3 regions of the Glaciihabitans sp. GrIS 2.15 genome follow, and region 3 is predicted to be linked to each of the others. Evidence: predicted binding sites of a transcription regulator. Region 3 holds the regulator's gene; each other region holds the start of a gene.
The links. Region 3 encodes LexA, which represses DNA repair genes until DNA is damaged. Its sites were predicted from a motif close to TCGAACANNTGTTCGA; they were not measured.
Positions count from the first base shown of each region.

Region 1: a site for LexA is predicted at 1,450-1,465, ahead of RCH11_RS12875 (acetoacetate decarboxylase family protein). Genes of this name have one in related genera too.
Region 2: a site for LexA is predicted at 1,266-1,281, ahead of RCH11_RS09030 (HNH endonuclease signature motif containing protein). Genes of this name have one in related genera too.

Region 1 covers NZ_JAXCHU010000008.1:157,260-159,524, forward strand. Annotated here, with positions in the region: gene RCH11_RS12870 (glutamine synthetase family protein) at 1-326, shown strand, start outside; gene RCH11_RS12875 (acetoacetate decarboxylase family protein) at 619-1,428, opposite strand; gene RCH11_RS12880 (APC family permease) at 1,598-2,265, shown strand, end outside.
Region 2 covers NZ_JAXCHU010000005.1:129,190-131,454, reverse strand. Annotated here, with positions in the region: gene RCH11_RS09030 (HNH endonuclease signature motif containing protein) at 1-1,247, opposite strand, end outside; gene RCH11_RS09025 (NAD(P)H-binding protein) at 1,396-2,034, opposite strand; gene RCH11_RS09020 (DNA polymerase III subunit gamma and tau) at 2,219-2,265, shown strand, end outside.
Region 3 covers NZ_JAXCHU010000002.1:302,007-304,271, reverse strand. Annotated here, with positions in the region: gene RCH11_RS03815 (DUF4184 family protein) at 1-682, shown strand, start outside; gene lexA (transcriptional repressor LexA) at 634-1,326, opposite strand; gene RCH11_RS03805 (LysM peptidoglycan-binding domain-containing protein) at 1,649-2,008, shown strand; gene RCH11_RS03800 (histidinol-phosphate transaminase) at 2,071-2,265, shown strand, end outside.

The DNA.
Region 1 (2,265 bases), on a different contig from region 3:
ACGGGGCGGCCAACCCGTACCTGATGATCGCGGCCGTGCTCGCGGCCGGGCTCGACGGACTGATCCACAGACGACAGGTGCCGCCGAGCGCAGATGGCTGGTCCTATGAAAATGAGGCCGCCGAAGTGCTGCCGACCACCCTCACCGCCGCTCTCGATGCGCTTGACGCCGATACCGTTTTGCGTGGGGCGCTCGGCGCTCCGATCGTCGACGTCTTCAGCATGTTGAAGCGGGATGAGGTGGCGCGCTACGAGCACGCCACCGACGACCCTGGCACCCGCGATGTGACCCCCTGGGAGTTGCAAGAGTATCTCGAGGACTACTGAGGAGCGGTGTCGGTGTCGGAGGCCCTGCGCCCGGTAAGGGAGGTGCATGCCTCTGCAGCTGCAGTCCTCTGCGGCTGCAGGCGTCTGCATAAGCAGCGAAGGAGGGAAATCTGCCGAATAGCGGAAAAACCCCCTCCATCAGGTGCGGATCTCGCAAAAGACCCTCCCTCGCGGAGCGGCGCAAGCGGGCCACGGGTACCACCGCCGCGAGTTCCTAGGATCAGCCGACACGCACAGCACCACACCGCATCATGTCGCACAGCGCCACAACACCCCACGGCGGTGTCGGATCTCACACCGCGCGGGAGCGATCCTCCACGAGCTCTCCGCCGGTGAAGGTGACACCGAGTTCGCGATAATATCCGCCAAGGATCTCTTCGACCGGCAGGATCGAGTGCAGCTCGTCCCACGGTGAGTCGGCGAGCGAAAGCTCAGCATCTCCGCGCCACGCCGGCCCGAGGTCAGCGTCGATGGTGCCCATCGCCACGAGCTGATCGAGTGACAGGCCCTCCCCCTGGCTGATCGATGGCATGAAACGGTTGTGCAGCATCCGGTGCCCGTTAACGAAACCATTGTGTTCGGAAGGTTCGCGCAGCGTTACGACGGCGGATGCCAGCCGATGATCGTAGGCCGCGAGCGAAGCGCCGATCTGAGCCCCGGCTTCGAGCCGTGGCGTCGCCTTGCCATGCGAGAACAGCCGCGTGACGTGCACGGAGCCGAGTTTCTTGGGGTAGCCCTGGAACCATCCGCGGCCGATGGCGAAATCCTTGGTGACCCAGATGGCGACGCAGCGGCTAAAGGTGACTCCGCGGTGCGAGCAACGCACCACCACGAAGGCCTCGAGATATTGCGCGCGAACCGGATCGAGCAATTCCAGGCCGCCTTCGCTGCAAGATTGCCAATCTGCCCAGATGATGGCGACGGCGCCCGGGCGGTCGGGCGCGAGTTCGATATCGGACGGAAGAATAGCCCGCACATTGGCCGGGTCGGTGAGGTACTCCACCGTGAGCAACGTGCCGGAGTAGTACCACGGCGGCTTCGGCACGAGGGCGCTCGCGCCGGTCGGTGTCAGCGGGGCCAGAAATCCGTTGAGAGCAGTCATAGCGCCAGAGTGTAGTCCAGTTCGATCGCTTGTTTGTATCCAAATGAACTTCTCGAAAGCACTTGACGGCAGGGCTCCCGTTCGTCATTGTTAGCTAACTCGTTCGGATACGCACGATAATCGCCTCCCTGAACTGCACTCCCGCCCTAACTCAATGAGGAGTATCGCAATGGCACTTGCGCAAGAGACCCCCGCCTCCGATACCGACGCCCAAACCTCCCTCAATAAGGGTCGCCTCGGCACTGTCGGAATCGTGTTCTTCGTCGTCGCGGCCGCTGCTCCGCTTGTCGGAATGACTGGCGCCGTGCCCGTGGCCATCGTGCTCGGCAATGGGGCGGCCGCTCCTGGCGCCTATCTGGTCGTCGGCATCACCCTGCTGCTGTTCAGCGTGGGGTACGCCGCTATGAGCCAGAGGGTCACCAACGCCGGAGCGTTCTTCGCTTACATCGGTCGCGGTCTCGACCGCCATGTGGGTATCGCCTCGGCGTTTGTCTCGATTCTCGCTTACGTGGCGGTGCAGCTCGCGATCTTCGGTTTCTTTGGTGCGGTCATGGCTGGCCAGGTCGGAATCCTGCCGTGGTGGGTGTGGTCTCTCGTTTCTTGGGCGGTGGTGACCGTGCTCTCGTTGCTGCGGGTGGACGTGGGCGCACGGGTGCTCGGCGTGCTCATGCTCCTCGAACTCACCGCGCTCGTGGTCACGTCGGTGGTCATCCTGGCGAGCGGCGGGCCGGAGGGCATCAACTTCCTGGCATCCTTCAACCCGGCCGCGATCCTCGCTGGCGGGCTCGCCGGATCGGCTGGCATCGCCTTCGCGTTCGCCTTCGCCTCCTTCATCGG
Region 2 (2,265 bases), on a different contig from region 3:
GTCTTGCCGCCGTCTCGAGCCCAATGAAGGATGTGGTGCGCCTCGCACCAACCCGGCGGACGGTCGCAATCGCCCCACATGCACCCGCCGTCCCGTGCCGCGAGGGCCTTTCGCTGGCGGGAGTTATATAGCCGCTGCTCGCGCCCGACATCTAGTGGCCGCCCATCCGGTGAGAAGGTGATGAGCTGGATTCCCGATTCGCAGGCAATTCGTTCGACCGACTCGAGTGAGATCGGAAAGTCGCACCCCTCGACCCGTCCGTGACCAGTGCGGGAATCGAGTGTGTCCGCGGTCACCAGCACGCGAACCGAAGGTTGGCGTGAACCGACCATCGCCCGAGTCTGAACTGTGCCGGCGCCGACCGCCAGTCTCAGAAGTTCGGTCAGGGAATCATGCAAATACTGCTCAGTGCTGCGACCATCGGTGGCGATTGAGTCAGCCCAGATCTTGTCCGATTCGTTCACGAATCGCGGACCTCCCCGTCGTGGCGAGGTGAGTATGTCGACGACATCTTTCCAGAACGCTCCCGACTCGATGTCGGGCACGATCGTGATCCGGGGAAGCCCGTTCGGTTGCGTTGTAAGTCGCACCGAGCGCTGCTCATGGATGGCCCGCTCGCGATCCGCGATGCCGGCCTCGTCGAGGTCGTCGCGCAGCTCTCGGGCCCGGCGGTGGAGCTGGTCGGCATTGAGCGAGGTGGCTTCATGCAACAGGAGTGTCGCCGCGCGAGACAGGTCACCCGCAGAGATGCCGGGTCCCGCGGCATCCGGTGTCGGAACGCCGAGCCCGGTGCGAATCGCGCGTGCCGCCTCGATCGAGAGTGTGCCCGCGCTGACGGCCGCCCCGACATCCGCGAGCCAGGGCTCACGAATGGTCGTTCCATCCGCGGCGAGCACGGCCGCCGGGATCATTGCCTCGCGCACGATGGCGCCCACCTGCACGAGTGTCGACGCCTCGCGGTTTGTGGACTGGGTTTGGTGCTGAACCAGTGCCTCCGGTGTGCGAAATCCCTCGCGCTGGGCGAGCCCGCCATATCCGAGGTCCGGTCGGGAGCGATGCCCGACTTCCCCGGCGATCAGGGCCGCACACGCGTCGATGGCACGGCGAATCTCCCCGAGTTTGCGCTGCTCACGTAGCAATTCGTAGTCGGCGAGAGTTCCAACGGCGGCCGGATCGGTCGGCATCGCGCACGCCGCAGACAAGACGGCATCAACCGCTGTGTCGAAGCTATCTGCGAAATTGGACATGACCATATTTTCGTAGATTCGAAGCTATATCTGAATAACTCTCACCAAATCTGTGGATAGGTCGCGCGGATACGCCCTGTGGAGGACAGGACAGGACAGGACGAGACGCGCGAAGAAGGAGACGACAGGCGCGAAGAGAAGGACCGACCTACAACGCCGCCAACACCTCGGCCACTTCCTGTTCCCCGGCCGACACCTCAAACACGCTCCGCACTCCCGCTCCGCCCAACAACTCCACAACAACACTCGCCACATCAGCCCGCGGGATCGAGCCACCACGGCTTCCCAGCGAAATTCGTCCCGTCCCTGGCTCGTCCGTGAGGGTCACCGGGCGCACGATCGTCCAATCGAGGTCCCGCTCGCGCACCGCGGCATCCGCCTCGCCCTTCGCGCGCAGATAGACCTGGAACGGATCGTCGGATGCCGCGTCGTACGAATCCGCTCCCACGCTCGAGATCACGATGAACCGGGTAACCCCGGCCTTGAGGGCGGCATCGGCAAGCAGGATGGCGCCGTCCCGGTCGACGGATAACTTGCGGTCGTTGCCGCTGCCCTCGCCGGCTCCCGCGGCGAACACGGCGGCGTCGGCACCGACGAGCACGTCCGCAACGTCCTGCACCGTCGACTGCTCGAGGTCGAGCACCACCGGGGTTGAACCCGCGGCGAGCAGGTCGTCGGCATGCTTCGGATCGCGGATCAGCCCAATCGGTTCGTGACCGGCCGCAGCCAGCTGTCGGGCAAGCAGCTGAGCAATTTTTCCATGGCCTCCGGCAATAACGATTCTCATGGATTCAACCTACGCCCGCGCGGCTGCCTGGCGAATCGTCACACTGGTCCCGGAAAGCACCAGTGCCACACCTCGCCGTGCACAGCTGATGCACGGACGGCGGAAGGCCTCTCGCCCGCGGCGAACACCGAAGCCCGCGGCGAACCCCGAAGGCCGCGTCGGTGGCTGCCGGTAGTCTTGGCGGGTGGTCACCGCCCTGTATCGCCGTTATCGGCCAGAGACTTTTGCCGA
Region 3 (2,265 bases):
GGAGCTCACGCACTCGATTCCCGGGGTGCCGCTCGCTGACCTTCCGATGGGAATACTCGTCTTGGTGCTCTGGGCCCTCGTCTTCCGAGCGCCCGTTATCGACTTCGCCCCGGAATGGGTGCGCGCTCGCTTCCGGCTACCCATGAGGCGCCCCGATTGGCGCCCACCACTCCGTCTGGTGTCTGTGACGCTGGTGTCACTGCTCGTCGGAATCGCTACGCATCTTGTGTGGGACGCCTTCACGCATCCGGATGGCTGGATGGTTCTGCAGATTGCTGCCCTCCGCACGCAACTCGGTCCGTTCCCGGCCTACCGCTGGGCCCAGTACGCGAGCAGTATCGGCGGACTCATGATTTCCGCGATCTGGGCTAGGGGGTGGGTGCGGCGTACGCCGCCGGTCGAGCATCGGGTGTTTGGAACCGACTCGGGTCGACTCGATTCACGAGCCAGGGTTACGGTGTGGGTGATTCTTGGTGTCGTGCAGGTGGGTGTGGCACTCGCGATCTGGATCGGCGGAGTCACCGGCGGCGCTGACCCCTTCAATCGCACAGTGCTCTTCCACACAGCCACGATTTCGATCGCGAGCGCCGGACTTCTGGCTGTACTCGGCTGCCTCGGGTGGTACCTCTTGCCTCAGACGGAGCGCAGCACCGCGACGACCTTGCCGAGCAGCTCGGCGTAGTCACCAAGGATCGGCGCGAAGGCGCTATTGCGGGGAAGCAGCCAGGTGTGGCCGTCCCGCTGCTGGAACACCTTGACGGTGGCTTCCTCATCGAGCATTGCTGCGACGATATCGCCGTTCTCGGCATTCTTCTGCTGACGCACGACAATCCAGTCTCCATCGCAGATCGCCGCGTCGATCATCGAATCCCCGACGACTTTGAGCATGAAGAGTTCACCCTTGCCCACGAGTTGGCGGGGGAGCGGGAAAACTTCATCAACCATCTCCTCCGCCGTGATCGGGATGCCGGCGGCGATGCGACCCACGAGCGGCACCATCGCCGCATCACCGATTGGCGTCGGATTGTCGGAGACGACTGCGCCCTCTTCCTGCTGGATGTCGATGAGCACCTCGAGGGCGCGCGGCCGGTTGGGGTCGCGACGCAGATAGCCACTGAGCTCGAGCTGGTTGAGTTGGTGGGTGACGCTTGAGAGGGAGGAGAGTCCGACGGCGTCCCCGATCTCGCGCATGCTCGGGGGATAGCCACGGGTCGCTACGGCGCGCTGGATGAAATCGAGGATGGCGAGCTGCTTGTCACTCAGGCTCTTGCGACGGCGTGTGCCCGGCTTCTCCTGCAGGGGACCGGCTTCGCGTGGTCCGCGCATTTCCGCCCTGCCGGACCGCACTGAATCCATCTCGGAATCCATCTCGCTCATGCTTCTCCCACTATCTCGGCCCTGCTTCGACAGGGCCAGTTTCCACAGTGTCAGTGGCTGCTGGTTGTCTAATCCCCAAACAATCGAAACTGTATCCACCTTTGGCGCCCGAAACAAACACCTGTTCGAGTGTGTCGCGATCTAATCGGCGAAAAAGTCGAAGACGAAGCTTGAATTCCCGGTAATTCGAAGGTATGTTCGGAACAAAGCTTCGTATCCGGCACTCCCGGCCGAGTGTCGGATACGAAAACCCTGTAAGGAAGGCATAGCAATGAGTACAGCAATTGTGAACGGCACGATCGGCACCCCCCGACTTCGGATCACCCGCCGCGGCTATGCACTACTGACTCTGATCGTGGCGTTTCCCCTCGTTATCGCTGCCCTCGGGTTTGCCGTAAACGGTGGCGGTGCGGCCGCCATGGACCCTGTTTCCGCCGCCTCCTTGAAGTCAGTTGCCTTCGGTCATGTGACGGTGCAGGCGGGTGAGAGCCTGTGGCAGCTCGCGGCTCAGATCGCTCCTTCGGCCGACCCTCGCGATGTCGTCTCCGACATTGTGCATCTCAACCAGTTGTCCAGCGCGGTCGTGCAGCCGGGGCAGACCCTGGCCATCCCACTGAAGTACGGGCACTGAAGTACGGTCACCTACGCGCCCTTCTGTACGGTCACTCAAGTTAGCGCATCTAACATTGTTAGGTGGCTTCCCTCGACGATCTGCCCATTCGTGACGACCTTCGTGGCCTCACTCCCTACGGCGCGCCGCAGGAGCAGGTACGTATTCGCCTGAACGTGAACGAGAACACTCACCCGATCCCCGAGGCCGTGGCCACGGACATCGTGACCGCACTAGCCGCAGTGGTGCTTGGCCTCAACCGCTACCCCGACAGAGAG